DNA from 2 places in the Pelotomaculum isophthalicicum JI genome. Region 2 is predicted to be linked to the other one. Evidence: riboswitches for the same ligand, from Rfam matches in the RefSeq annotation. Region 2 holds a riboswitch; the other holds the start of a gene.
What was found. A riboswitch is a leader RNA that binds a small molecule or an ion and turns the genes downstream of it on or off. The one in region 2 is predicted to bind molybdenum cofactor.
Positions count from the first base shown of each region.

Region 1: linked by a shared signal. The riboswitch ahead of L7E55_RS10590 (cytochrome c biogenesis ResB family protein) and the one ahead of L7E55_RS14325 (heterodisulfide reductase-related iron-sulfur binding cluster) in region 2 are both predicted to bind molybdenum cofactor.

Region 1 is NZ_JAKOAV010000019.1:5,047-12,270, forward strand. It holds gene L7E55_RS10580 (S-layer homology domain-containing protein) at 1-1,120, opposite strand, end outside; molybdenum cofactor riboswitch at 1,246-1,362, opposite strand; gene ccsA (cytochrome c biogenesis protein CcsA) at 1,371-2,168, opposite strand; gene L7E55_RS10590 (cytochrome c biogenesis ResB family protein) at 2,152-2,805, opposite strand; molybdenum cofactor riboswitch at 2,874-2,996, opposite strand; partial or broken gene L7E55_RS10595 (stage V sporulation protein AD) at 3,280-3,498, opposite strand; gene spoVAC (stage V sporulation protein AC) at 3,500-3,979, opposite strand; gene L7E55_RS10605 (DUF421 domain-containing protein) at 4,078-4,938, opposite strand; gene L7E55_RS10610 (DUF1657 domain-containing protein) at 4,965-5,171, opposite strand; gene L7E55_RS10615 (CFI-box-CTERM domain-containing protein) at 5,506-6,561, shown strand; gene L7E55_RS10620 (MarR family winged helix-turn-helix transcriptional regulator) at 6,665-7,021, shown strand; gene L7E55_RS10625 (hypothetical protein) at 7,105-7,224, shown strand, end outside.
Region 2 is NZ_JAKOAV010000033.1:1,309-8,532, forward strand. It holds gene L7E55_RS14315 (transposase) at 1-1,213, shown strand, start outside; gene L7E55_RS14320 (hypothetical protein) at 1,309-1,476, shown strand; molybdenum cofactor riboswitch at 1,535-1,657, shown strand; molybdenum cofactor riboswitch at 1,697-1,816, shown strand; gene L7E55_RS14325 (heterodisulfide reductase-related iron-sulfur binding cluster) at 1,806-3,947, shown strand; gene L7E55_RS14330 (hypothetical protein) at 4,008-4,262, shown strand; gene L7E55_RS14335 (hypothetical protein) at 4,281-4,718, shown strand; gene L7E55_RS14340 (hypothetical protein) at 4,735-5,316, shown strand; gene L7E55_RS14345 (energy-coupling factor transporter ATPase) at 5,317-6,150, shown strand; gene L7E55_RS14350 (energy-coupling factor transporter ATPase) at 6,138-6,998, shown strand; gene L7E55_RS14355 (energy-coupling factor transporter transmembrane component T family protein) at 6,995-7,224, shown strand, end outside.

The DNA of each region.
Region 1 (7,224 bases), on a different contig from region 2:
AGAAGCCCTGGCATACCGTGCCCTCAAGAGCCAGTTCGTGGAAGACCACCTGGTATGCAGTCCGGTAGCTAAGGGCGGCGGAAATAGTCACCGTGCTCCCGTCCACGGACACCTGGTTTTTCGTAACCGGTTTTCCGGTGTTCTTCTCATAAACCTGGATCTTGTCGTTATCCGTAATCCTCACCGGCTGGTTGAATACTGCAGTAATTGACCCGCCTATCGATGCATAGCCGCCGTCAACTGGTGTGGACTGCTGCAGGGTGACTGCCGGGATCGCGACCGCTACAGGCTGGGAAGCGGGACCATAGCCGTACTGGTTACCCGCCCTAACTTTAAAGTAATAGGTTTTACCGGCTTCAAGACCTCCGTTGCCTGTCCCTGAATAGCTGCAGGAGTTACTTGTCAATGACCACTCCTGACCCGGGTCAGGCTCTTTGCCGAAGTCACAAGCCTGAATATAAGTTCCTTCCGGGTCGCTGGAATACAACAACTGGTAGCGGGTAGCCCCAACTACAGTATCCCAGGTTGCGTTCACTTTTAAAGAATTTGCCGCAACGACCCCAAGGTTTGACGGCGCCGAGGCAGGCGGGTCGCCAAGTGTTACAGAAGCGCTTTTAGTATAACTGTTGCCGTTAGCCCCATAGACTGACAACGTAACCGTACCGGTTCCTACTGCGGGTGCATTGACGACCCCCGGAACGACCATGTAAATGTTGATGTTAGCGTTAGTATAAACCGAGCCGCTGACGGTAGGCTGGAAAATGAACCTGTATACATCTCCCGCGACGCTGACATCGCCATTGAGGACTGACCAGTATTTATCAGTGCTATTGTTTTTGTATTGGATACTGGCCAGAGTGCAGCCAGGATCTTCGCTGCTGATGCTGTTTTGCACAAAAGAAAAACCCTGCGGGAAATTAACATACACGTATGAACCAACCGACAAGTTCAACTGCTCTCCCGACTTAAAAGTCAGCGTGTAACGGCCCTCCTGCCCGGGAACATAAGTAGAGGATTGTACGCTCAGGCTTGTAAGATCCGTTGCCGAAGCCGAGCCCAGGAAAAACAGAAAGCATAATAAAGACAACAGGATGCCGGCTGACCGGCTGTTAAGTGACATAACGCTTTTCATCTCCTTTCTTGCCAATATTGTGCATCGCGCTATTACAGACAACATCACCTCCCCAATAAAAAAACCAATAAAAAAACCGGGCCTGCGGAAAGAACCCAGCCCGGCGTGTAAGCACATGACTTGGCTGGTCTCCTTTCCGGCGGGAGGCGCCGGCGTTTCCACCGGAACCTATCGGCCCTGGTCCATGGACTGATTCATTAGGTCCCAAGGGCTCGGAGACAATATTATTGTTTTGTTTCTAGTAGCTATGCGCCCCCGGCAACAGCAAGGTAACCCCTATGAGGGTGAAAACAACCGCTGCAAATCCTATCACGGCTATCAATGCGGCAAACCTGCCCTCCCATTGCCTGGCTCTGCGAAAATGCAGGTACACAGCATATATGAGCCATGTAATAAGCGCCCAGGTTTCTTTGGGATCCCAATTCCACCACGATCCCCACACTTCCTCAGCCCATATTGCCCCTGTCACCAGGACCAGGGTCATAAACGGGAAGCCGGCTGCTATGAAATAGTAAATTAACCTGTCCAAATTGCGGTCCGAAACGAAGGTCCCGTCTTTGCCTTTTTGCCATAGGTAAAGGATGGCGGCCGCAAAGGAAAGGGCAAAAAAACCGTAGGCAAGAACCGCAGCAGCGACATGCAGTTGCAGCCAGACGCTTTGTAGCGCCGGGATAAGCGGGCCGGCAGCCGTCTTTACCGTCAGGGCATACCCCAAAAACAATACCTCCAGCGGCAGGACTACAACACCGGCAATGTGAATCTTAAAACGGCGACACCCAATCAGATAAAGCACAGCCAGTCCCCAGCAAAAAACAATAATAAACTCGTACATACTGGCAAAAGGAAGGTGGCCGCCAGCAAGACTCCTTGCCGCCAGGGCGGCTGTATGGAGGGCCAGGCCTGCGGCAAAGAAGCCCGTGCCCGTACGGAGAGCCCTACCCGCCTGGAACCAGAAGGCGGCGAGGTAAAGGACGGAAGATATAAGATAAGTGATAAGAGCAGCAAAAAAAAGGTCGTTTTCAGGAAGTAACACCATGCCGCCTCCCTAATAAAATTAAAACCGACCCCGCAGCCAGCGACAACAGGCCTGTCCGGACAAAAGGGAGACCTTGTTCGGATTTTACTGTCAGGCCGCTGATATTACCACCGGGCGCTGTCCTAAAGGTGGACTGGTATATCTTGATTTCTTTATAACTGGCGGGATGGTTGACTGATATATGTTTTACGTCAACTTCCCGCCCGCTTTCCAAAATGCTGATAGTAGTGAAGTATTGCTTTACGGCCCCGCCGGCATAGTATTCAGCCTCAATTACCTCTGCCCTGACGGCGATGGGGAAACCCTCATGCTCCAGGTCCACCGTCTCGTGCTCTTTTATTTGAATGTAAGCGCTGTGCTTCGGCCCACCCAAGAGGCCGGCCAGGATGATCAGGGCAATGCCCAAGTGCAATAAAAGATCTCCCAGTTTCCTTGTTGTTATGTTGCATGTAAGACTCCTGAAACGGGCAATCACGCAGGACAAAATATTTAGGCACAATACCACAAACAAAATAGTCCTGAACAAAAAGCGCGGATTCTCCGGGATATACTCCATAAATACAAAATATACGCAGCAAACTGATATAGCCAAAATACCGAATGGCATTGAATTAAATATCTTAATTATTTTTTTCATACACCCTGCACCATGACTTTAATAAAAAATAAGGCTTTGTCCCATTTAAAGGAACAAAGCCACAAAATTGCTTCTAGCCATGTTCTCCTTTCCACAATGGGAGGCGCGTTTGTTTCCCAACACACCCTAACGGCCAGACAACCATACCTGCTACCGGCTAAGGTTTACCTGACTCGGAGATCTTTAATTTTAACATGTGAGTAAAGTAATTCTACATCTTAGAACAAATTCCTGCATGAATGATTAATTATTGTTACTATAACAAATGAAATTTCATCCCTGAATATCTTTATTTATCTTCATAACCTTCTTTTGTATATCTGTCAGCGGTTTCTCCTGCGGCCCATTTACTTGGTTTTCTATTTGCTGCAATTGCATAAAAAGTTTCTTATCTGATGTAACATGTACATTATAGTCTCTGTTCGATTCTTTAATTTTATTATGCACTTCTTCTTTAATTGGTTTTAAGCGCAGCCTGTCAAAGCCGCTCACTTTAATTGCTGTTTCACATGCCTCTTCCAACATTTTTCTTTCTGCTTTCTCATAACTATCCTGCCCGAGCCATATATCGCCATGAAGGATATCGAAATCCTCAGCTAGGGGCCCCTTGGCCTCAAAGGGTCCCCCAACGGCTGCCGCGGACAAAATGGTGGGCCTGTTGGGAAAGACCCAGGTTTGGTGTCCATGCAGCATGCTAGGAGCCTCCTAACAGTGTCAATATAGTTTTAATGAGGGCAACCACAAAGGCGGCAAAAACTCCATAGACAATTACCGAACCTGCCAACTGAAACATACTTGCCCCAACCCCCAGCACAAATCCCTCACTTCGGTGTTCGATAGCAGCCGAAGCGATGGAATTGGCAAACCCGGTTACCGGCACCGCTGTTCCGGCGCCTGCCCATTGGGCGATATGATCGTAGACACCTGAAGCAGTTAGAATAACTGAGAGTAAAATCAATACAGCCACTGTCGGATCTCCCGCTGTCTTCTCGGTAAAATTAAAATTCCAGAGAAAAAAATCTTGAATAAATTGACCGAGAAGATAAATTGTCCCCCCTGCTGAAAACGCCCTGATTACGTTTAGCAGAACTGGTCGTTGAGGCTCCCTGGCTTTAGAAAAGGAATGATACTGCTGTTGTGCCGGAGTTAATTTCTTCTTTTTCTTATTGGACAATTGCGAAAGCCTCCTTTACCAAATTAGGGAACAATGCCAAGAGCTATCGGGGACATTCCCCAACCGCATAGGAATACCCAAGATAGAGGTGTGTCCCCTTACCTTTTTAGCAAAGGCTCTAATTCCTGAATTACTTCCGACAATATCTCAGAAGATTTTTCGTACATCTTCTTAGCCTGCGGTTGTTTAGTACCTAAGGCGTATAATTCACAGTCCGCCTGACATTTTTTCATGGTAGCATAGGCAAGTTCTTTTGTTTTGGGCTTAGGCACCTGAATAGCATCGTCAAACAAGTCAAGATATAATTGTCCTACGGAATCCACTTGGCCAATAAAGACGTTTTCAGGCGCCACGCCCACTTTTTCCAGTTCTGTATGCAGCCAGCGCCTGTTTAGTCCCATTGCCGCAAGCGGTTCATCCATTATAATCCCGTCAAGCATAACCGTCTGGGGTACGCTTTCCTGCCCAACGTTTATACCCAGATTCTTGGCGGTAAGAGGTTGTTTATCTTTCTTGAGAAGGGTACTTACCTCTCCGGTAGGTTCAAGCACGGCGAATTCCACGTCGGCAAAATTAAAAACATTTTTCTTCCGCAGCTGGCTTAACAAATCTTCAAGTGTAAGACGGGCTTCCAATAATTTATCTTCCAGGACTTTACCATGGTTAATAAGGACTGTTTCTTTTCCGTGGATGATATCTCTTACCGTTTTGTATCTTATTGATAAAACGTAAATTAACGCTGGGAATACAGTCCAAACCGCCAGGGCAACAAGACCGTTGGCCAAGTCTTTGATCAGGTTCAAGGAAATGGCGGCAGCCATAACCCCGGTTACAATACCGGTAATTAGATCAAAAAAGGTCAACCGGGAGGTTTGCCTTTTTCCTATAAGACGAACAAGAAGTAAGGTGAGAAAAAATAAACCGATGGAACGGAGCAAAATGGTTAACCATTCAGGCATTAGGTTACTCCTTAATAATGTAATTGCTAGAAGCCTTTATATTGCGGCTCTTCAAATTCCAAAACACCAAGTCTTTTTTCCATGTCCCGTATAACATGGTTGATTCGTTGCGTATTTCGACTTAGGATAGCCTTCGCTTCTTGGTTTTCCTCGGATAAAGCAAAGGTTTCCAATGTGGCCTGAACGCCCTTAAGGCTGGCCACGGTTTGCTTGACCTGCGCACTGATTGTCATGTTTATTTACCTCTCTCGCTTTACAGTATTCTGTATAGATAATAAATTTATGCACCAAGGCCTGTACAAGCAGAAGCGAAAAAGAACGTCCCTTTGCTATAATGGTTCACCAAAGACAACACGGTAATGGTTAGGCCAATGGAAGATAGGGGAGGGTTAAGAGAAGTACCCATCGCCGAGTTGGTTGAAGGAACTATAATAACCTTGGCGAATATAAAAACAAATAATATTAAATAATTGACCGCCCATAAAACGGCGGTCGTTATTGTTTATATGCGATTCGACACAATAGGACAAATTATTCAAAGCAAATTAATAGTATATGGATGAGCCCATGTTTACACAGGGGCCTAAAACAACTCAAAATTCTCATAAAATTTCAGAAAAACATGATAAAACAAAAACGATTGAGCCAAAATCCACGCAAAGTGGTTTACCCCCTGGCTTCTTACAAACTCAAGAAAATATACTGCAACTCCAAAAAACAATCGGCAACAGAGCCGTCATACAATTGTTAAACTCTCATTTCCAGCAACAACCGGTAAATGACGATCCATTATATACGCCTGTAGTTCAGAGAATGAGAAATAAGCCTTCAGATGAAGAGATCAGAAATGCCGTGTCAAATTATGTTAGCTCTGAAAAAGGCACTTGTGACACTAAAGCGCCATTGGTTCAACAAGCATTAGAGGCATTTGTCGATAGTAAAAGTGAAATCACCGGTTATTCTTTGGCTTGGTGGCAATTGGAAGAGAATAGATGGGAAGCGCAGAACCATACTGCGGCCGCTGTTAAATGGAATGAAGGAACATATATAGTTGATACTACAATATCTCAATTTGGGCAGGTGGATAATAATATTCAAATATTGCCACTTAATGATTGGATTGGTCTAATCATGCGTTTGACACATGGTGAAAGACCCTATTGTGAGGAGGGAATAAGAAAAGGTAATAGCCTATTCTTTTTTGAGCCACAAGAGGAACGACCAGTTATCAGTGAAGAAAAGGAAAATAAGAAAGAGGAACTTCCGGAAAAAGGAAAGGGCGGTGGTTGTTGCTTCCTTACCTCTGCTTGTGTTCGGGCACGTGGCCTTTCTGATGATTGTGCTGAACTTACTACTTTGCGCGCATTCCGGGACGGCTGGTTAAGCTCTTTGCCGGAAGGACCGGAACTCATCGCGACTTATTATAAGATTGCTCCAATTATCGTTGACGCAGTGGAAGCATCAGGCGCCGCGAAGGAGATTTGGAACTACGTTTACCAAGTTATAATTGAATGCATCAGAGACATCGATAATCGACGACCTGAGCAGGCATTAGTTCGCTACCGTGACATGGTGTTCAGGATTAAACACACACTGGCAGTACTAACCTTAACGAGAATATAATTTTTAGAATATAATTGTCGTACTAATTATTAGTATACTAAGGGGATTTATTCATACAATTGGATTTATTCTTAACGTAACCAATGCAAAGGTAAAAAATGAATTGTGCCGAAATCTGAAGCCATATGATATTACACCGGAACAATGGGGACTGATAAATATTTTATTCAGGAAGGATGGTATTTCTCAAAAAGAGTTATCCGAAAAATCCTTCAAAGATCAGCCGACTATAACCAGAATATTAGATAATTTGGAAGCGAAAGGGATGATTGAACGTAAAATTAATCGTGAAGACAGAAGGACTTTTATGATTTTTTTAACGAATGAAGGACGTGATTTAAGAGATAAACTACTTCCTATTGCTGAAAAGACTTTGCAGAAAGTCTTAACAGGTTTTAAAGAAGAGGAAATAGAGCAATTAAAGATATGGTTAAACAAAATCTATAACAATTTAATTTGAAAACCATGGGGAAAGCGTCAATAATCTTTTAGCATCTAGTTTTGTGCAAATGGTTAAATTTACATGTAAGGAGATGACCATTTGTGGAAGATATACATGAGTTGCTAAAGAACCTATTTAAAGACACTTTACAAAAAATATTAGAAGCTGAATTTAACTGTCACCTTGATTATAAGAAATTCAGCATGGGAAGTAATAGTACA
Region 2 (7,224 bases):
CAAGCAAACCCTGGAGTACCGTTTTCCCGAATGGCTCAAGCTTACTGAAGGATTGTTCAATGAAGTTACAGCTTTTTACTTCAGTATAATCAAGGAGCATGATCTGATACTCGGACTAACCAATAAAAAGGCATTAACCGAACTTGAACGGTTGACCCACAAGACCAAAGACAACCCTTCACCACTTTTCCCTTTAAGATGGGACATACCGGCAATGTTCCGGCGGGCTTGTATAAACACCGCCATTGGGGCAGCCCGGTCATTCTTCTCCAAGCTGAAAAGATGGAAAGATGCCAAAGCCAAGGCCGAAGCCAAGGGGAAAAAGTTTAAATACAGGCCGCCGGTGCCGCCCAGAGAGTGGCAGCGCAACACTTTGTTTTATACCGGCCAGTACAAAGGCTACACCGGCAAGTCTATAATGCTGAAGTTGTACGACGGCAGCACCTGGCGCTGGGTGAAGTACCATTTAACCGGCAGGCGGGTTCAGGACGGTTGGAAGATAGGATGCCCTCGCGCAGTAATCAAGAAGAACCGGATTGAGCTGCATTTCCCGGTTGAAAAGGAAAAACCGGCGGTTAAGTCGGTTGCCGAACAGGTTAAAGACCCAAACCTTAAAATTTGCGCTGTTGACTTAAACACGTGCGACAAGCTGGCGGTATGCGGTATATTCAAAAGCGACGGCACGCAGGTAGCCACCCGGTTCATCCGGGGCGGCGATAACCTAAACGGCCGTAGGAAACGACTTTTGGGCATAATCGCAACCAAGCTCAGTCTTACCGGTTCATTAAACAAGGATGAGCAGGACAATAAGGCCTTGTGGAATAAGATCCATAACATCGACGATAATGAAGCCCACCGGGTATCCCGCAGAATACTGGACTTTGCCCTGGAACACGGAGCGAGTATCATCGTGTTTGAACACTCGAACAGTTTTAAACCCGAGCAGGGCAAATACAGCAGGCGGGCCAACTCCAGGCGTTCCTACTGGCTCCGGGGCAGGATATTCCACTATACCAAATACAAAGCCTGGGAGTATGGAATAATCACCAGCCGGGTCAACCCCAAGGACATAAGCCGGTTATGCGCCGGCTGCGGGGCGGAAATAGACCGGCGCGCACCGTTATTCACTTGTAAATGCGGTAAGAAAGGCAGTGTTGATCTAAACACCGTAAGAAATATAGGCAAAAAGTTCTTTTTAAGATACACGGCCTGAGCGGAAATAAGCGCGAACAAAGCCCTAAAGTCCGAAAGGCAAGGGTGTTCCCGCTCCCCATGAGCTGTAAATCCAAAATGGGAGCAGGAACGGGCTTGGCACCGCCCGGTGTATCCGTCGCCCACTACGCTCTCAATGCGGTAGAGGCCACGCCTCAATTTACTGCGGGCAGCGACTACGCACGGGTGCCCGAAGAAGCTGCCGGGATTCATCTCCCGGAGGAGCAGAGTGTCACAAAGTGCCTGAAATTAGGGCAAGAATAAGTTAACGAAAAAGTATACCCCGGCAGGAAATTGTTTTTTAATGTTGAATAGTTATATAAAACAAAGAATTCTCCGAGCCTGGCATACCTAAACAAAAGCAGGGTACGGTAACCAGGCCGTTAGGGTACGGTGGGAAACTCCTGTACCTCCCGGTGCGGAAAGGAGAGGTTTTTGGAAAAAAGCTTTGTCCTTTTGCAACGGGCAAAGCTTATATTTTTTAATGATGATTACTCTCCGAGCCATATGACCTAAAGCTTTTAAGCCATGGTTTTCGGCCGGTAGGGTGTACCGGGAAACCGGTATGTCTCCCATTGCGAAAAGGAGAGTTCTTGATCCGGCTTATGTGCCGGGCTAACTTTGTTTTTTCGCAGAGTTTGCCCGGTATTATTTTTTGCATGGCTGGAATAAGTTTTGCAGTAAAGGACCAGGCACTAACCGAAAGGAAAGGCAAAGTGGAGATTTATATTTTTTTTGTCCTCATGGTCATATCGTTAGGTTATTTTCTATGCGAGGTATATTGGCGCTGCCGCTACATAAAGTTGGGCAGGCCGGAAAACCGTTTTGACCGCCCGCTTGAACGCTGGAAATATTTTCTCACCCATGTGGCCGGCCAAAAGAAAATTATGAATAAACCCCTGTTTGGTTTTCTGCACGGGTTTATCATGTGCGGCTTTTGTGTCCTGTTGCCGGGCATCCCCAATATGGTTGCGGAAGGCCTTTTCAAAACCAGTATTCCTTATATCGGAGATAATCCCGGCTACCTTTTCATCAAAGATATTTTTATCGCTTTAATCATCTTCGGGATCGGCGGCAGCTTTTTGCGGCGGGTCGTTAAAAAGCCGGTCTGGCTGAAGAACACTCCCGTGGTTTTTGTAATCCTTGGATTGATCCTGGTCATCGCGATAACGGAAGTCCTGTTTCACGGAACCCGGCTCGCGCTTGGCGAAGGAGCCGCTTTAAGCGGGGCCGCCCCGCTGGCTGCGGCTGTTTCAAGGTTTCTGGAGGGCTTTAATGAAAATGCAATTCATGCCGCCGGGATGTTTTTCTGGTGGACCCACTACCTGGCTATTTTCTCATTATTGTTCATCATCCCCCACTCGAAACACCTGCATATGGTGTTCGCCCCTTTCAACACCTACTGGCACTCGCTGGAACCAAAGGGCGCTTTGCGTAAAATTCAATTTGACGACGAAAATGTTAAAACTTACGGGGCGAGCAAACTGGAGGACCTTACCTGGAAGCAGCTTTTCGAGGCTTACGCCTGCGTAAAATGCGGCCGCTGTGATGAAATCTGCCCCGCCCATCAGAGCGAAGAACCGACCAAACCAAAAAGGTTCAACGGCCGCCTGCGCAATCACATAGAAAAAATTGCCCCGGTGCTTTTAAACCGGAAAGTCTGGCATCCAAAAGCTGCAAAGCAAAAAGCGGCGGAAGGTTCAATTTCCTACAAGACTAAAAAGGGCGTCAAGAAGAAAAACCTCATCGGTGACGTCTATGAAGAAGAATTTATTTGGAGCTGCGCCACCTGCGGGGGGTGCATGGAAACCTGCCCGATCTCGATCGAGCATACCTCCAGGCTGTTCGACCTGCGCCGTTATATTGTCTCGTCGGGGAAGAACGTGCCTGGGAAAATCAAGCAAGCCATTGCCGGCATGGAAAATTACGGCAACCCCTGGGGTGTCAGCCGCGAAACCGGATATGACCTGGCAAAAGAATTGGAGATGCCAACCCTGGCCGAAAAACCCGACGCGCAGTACCTTTATTTTGTGGGCTGCGCCGGTTCGTTCGATGAGACGGCCGGGAGAGCAGCCGCCGCGTTTGTTAATATATTGAAGAAAGCAGGCGTCAGTTTCGCCGTGCTCGGACGTGAAGAATGGTGCTGCGGCGAGACGGCCCGCCGGATGGGAAATGAGCACCTGTTCCAAAGGATCGCGCAAAAGAATGTATCGCTTTTCAACAAGTTAAATGTAAAGAATATTTTAACTGCCTGTACCCACTGCTTTAACACTTTGAAAAACGAATATCCCCAGTTCGGCGGGAGATATAAAGTCATCCCGCACTCCGTTTTTTTAGCCGGCCTGCTGCACGAAGGCAGGATCAAGCCAGGCAAAAGTATCGGCAAAATAATTACCTGTCACGATTCATGCTACCTGGGCCGTTACAATAATCTTTATAATGAGCCGCGGGAAATTCTGAAGTCCATACCGGGCGTCCGCCTGGCCGAAATGCCCCGTTCCAGGGAAAAATCTTTTTGCTGCGGCGCGGGGGGAGGCAGGTTTTGGATGAAAAGCGGGCCCGAAAACTTGATCGGCCAAAACAGGGCCGGGGAAGCCCTTTCGACCGGAGCCGAGGTGGTCTGCACGACCTGTCCGTATTGCTTGGCCACTCTTTCTGAACAAATCAAGGTTAAAGGCGTTAATAACAGTATCAAAACCCTGGATATAGCTGAAATTCTGGAAATGAGCCTCTAACTGTTGATATGAATAATTTGTAAAGGGGTGAAAGGTTTAACTTATATGGAGGCAAAAGAAGTGTTGATAAAATATGTGAAGGAAACGGGTGGGACAAAATGCTTTCTCGGGGACGACAGCAGCCGGGAGGATGTGCGCGCGACCATGGTGCTTGCCACAGCCTGCCCGCTTTACAAGGATGACAATGAGGAGGAAATCTACCTGGAAGGCGTGCTGACCTGCTACAACTGCCGCTACCGCAGGTGGACGCGCCCCGGATTCAGCTGTTTTAAGAACTTCCCGGTGATACTCTCGACAATTAATAATTCTATATAGACTAAACGAGGTAATGTTATGTCGTTAAATAAAAAAATTATAATCAGCATCGTTCTGATTATTTTAGCCGTAGCCGGTTCCTACCTGTTGGAGAACCTTTCAAAAGAGCGGGGGCTAAAATCCGCCACGGTGATCAAGATGCAGGAGAACAACAACCTTGTCGCTCTCATGGGTGTCGATGTGCTAAAAACGCTAAAAGATCAGGAGTCCCCCGGCGACAAGGATGCTAAAGGTCTGAGCCTGCTGTATGCCATGGGAGCGGCGGGCATCGGCGAGTTCAATCAAATCGAGGTTAAAGGCGTGGACAACAAATCTGTTTTCCAGGCAAATAAGAACGAGATTACCAGGGACTATCTCTTGTACTTTACGGATCATGGAACCGTTAACTTGTGCCGGAAAAATGACTATCAACGTTTCCTTGTCGAGGATGTCAGTGAAATCAACAAAATAAATTGATAAAGAGGTAACTGCGGTGGAGGATACAGCAAAGAAATACCAGGAGGAAAAAGCGCCGGTAGCGGAAAAATTCATTTTCAGGCTCGGACTGGCCGATGTGCTCAGACTGACCATGTTCGGGACACTTATCTCGATCACCAAGGACATAACCAGGCTGCCGCTGCACCTGCCAGGACATACCAGCATATATTGGATGGGGATCCTGGTTCTGGGCAAGGGGCTGATCCCCAAGTTCGGAGCGGGAATAATCATGGGCATTGTTTCAGGTGCGCTTGCCGTGCTGTTGGGGCTGGGGAAAGAAGGAGTGTTTGTATTTTTCAAATACTTCGTTCCGGGGTTATTAATCGACTTTCTCGCCCCGGTATTTTACAACAAGCTCGAAAACCCTTTCGTCGGCGCCATCTGCGGCACATTGACCAGCCTGTCGAAATTAGTTGCGAACCTCGTTCTGGGAATATTGCTTAAGATGCCGATGGGATTTATCGCCCTGGGTCTGGGGTTCGCCTCGGCTTCCCATGTTTTGTTCGGCGCCGCGGGCGGACTGATCGCCGCGGTATTGATCAAGCGGCTGAGGCCAAGATTATCCACCTGGGAGTGAATGAACATTATTGAACTGATCGACGTCACAAAAGAATACGACACCGGCCATTCGGATAAAAAACGCGCCCTCAAAAACATAAACCTGGCCATCCGGCAGGGCGAGTACGTCGGGCTGATCGGGATGAACGGGTCCGGGAAAACCACCCTCGCCCGTCTCATCAACGGCCTGATTCAACCCACGGCGGGCAAGGTGTATGTAAACGGACTGGACACGGCGGACAGGAGTTCTCTTAACGAAATCAGGCGCCAGGTGGGGATGGTCTTTCAAAACCCCGACAACCAGATTATCAGTTCCATCGTGGAGGAGGATGTCGCCTTTGGCCCGGAGAACCTGAGACTCCCGCCCGCGGAAGTAAAAGAGCGCATCGACTGGGCGCTGCGGTCCGTCGGCCTGGCGGAACTGCGCCATCACGCCCCGCACTTGCTTTCCGGCGGCCAGAAACAAAAAGTAACCATAGCGTCAGCCCTGGCCATGCGGCCGGCCTGCCTGGTCCTGGACGAACCCACGTCCATGCTCGACCCGCGCGGCAGGGAAGAACTCATTGTGAACTTAAAAGAACTGAACGAAAAGCACGGCATCACGATCATCCTGATCTCGCACAACATGGAAGACGTCGTCCATGCACAGCGCCTGATTGTGCTCAATGAAGGCGCCGTTTGCCTCGAAGGAGCGCCGTGGGAGGTTTTTACATCAGAAGAAAACCTCATAAATACGGGTTTAAAACCGCCCGAAATCGTCCAGTTGGCCAACGGCCTGAGAAAACGCGGCCACGCAATCGATAAAAAAATCATCAGCATGCGGCAGATGGTGGAATATATATGTCAATTATAGATGTGAAAAACCTAACCCATACCTACTTGCCCGGCACTCCTTACGAAAAAAAAGCCCTGGATGACATCACCCTTTCCGTAAACCAGGGCGAGTTCCTGGGCGTTGTGGGAGCGAACGGTTCCGGCAAATCAACGCTGATCCAGCACTTTAACGGACTGCTCAGCCCAACCAGCGGGGAAGTGACCGTTTGCGGGCGGGAAACATCCGACAAAAAACACAGGAATGAATTATGGAAAAAGGTCGGCCTGGTTTTCCAGTACCCTGAGCAGCAGATCTTCGAGGCCACCGTCTTCGAAGACGTGTCCTACGGACCCAGGAACCTGGGGCTTGGCTCCGCGGATATTGAGCGCAGAACAATGGAAGCGTTGGAAAAAGTCGGCCTGGAACCGGGCACAGTGGCGGGACTGTCGCCCATCAGTCTCAGCGGCGGCCTGCGCAGGCGCGTGGCTATAGCGGGCGTGCTGGCCATGCGGCCGGAGATCCTGGTATTGGACGAACCGACCGCCGGCCTTGATCATTCGGGCCGGGAGATGATCTTGGAGCTGATCAAAAAACTGCAGCGGGAAGACCACATCACCATAGTGATGGTTTCTCACAGCATCAGGGAAATAATCCTGGTTGCCGGCCGCGTCGCTGTTTTGGAAAAAGGGAGATTAGCCGCTTACGGCGACACGGAAGAAGTCCTGCGCCAAAAAGGTTTCCAGAACCTGCCCGGCGTCATGCTGCCGGACTACCTCCAATTAATTTATACACTAGCCGGACGCGGCCAAAACGTAAACCCCGGAATCGTCACCCTGGCGGAGGCGGAGCTGGAAATAGCAAAACTCCTTGAGGAAAAAAACAAATGAAACAAATGAAACAAACGAAACAAAAAAAACAAGCGAGAGGTCTGAAGCTGGGCCAGTTCGTCCTGGGCAATTCGGTCATCCACCAGCTTGACCCCAGGACCAAGATCATCGGCTGCTTTGTCGTCATCTTTTCAGTATTGATGAATTTCAAGTGGTACGTGATCCTGCTCAATATCTCCATCATCATAGCGGTCATTTTATTGTCGCAGGTAAAAATAGCCCGTAT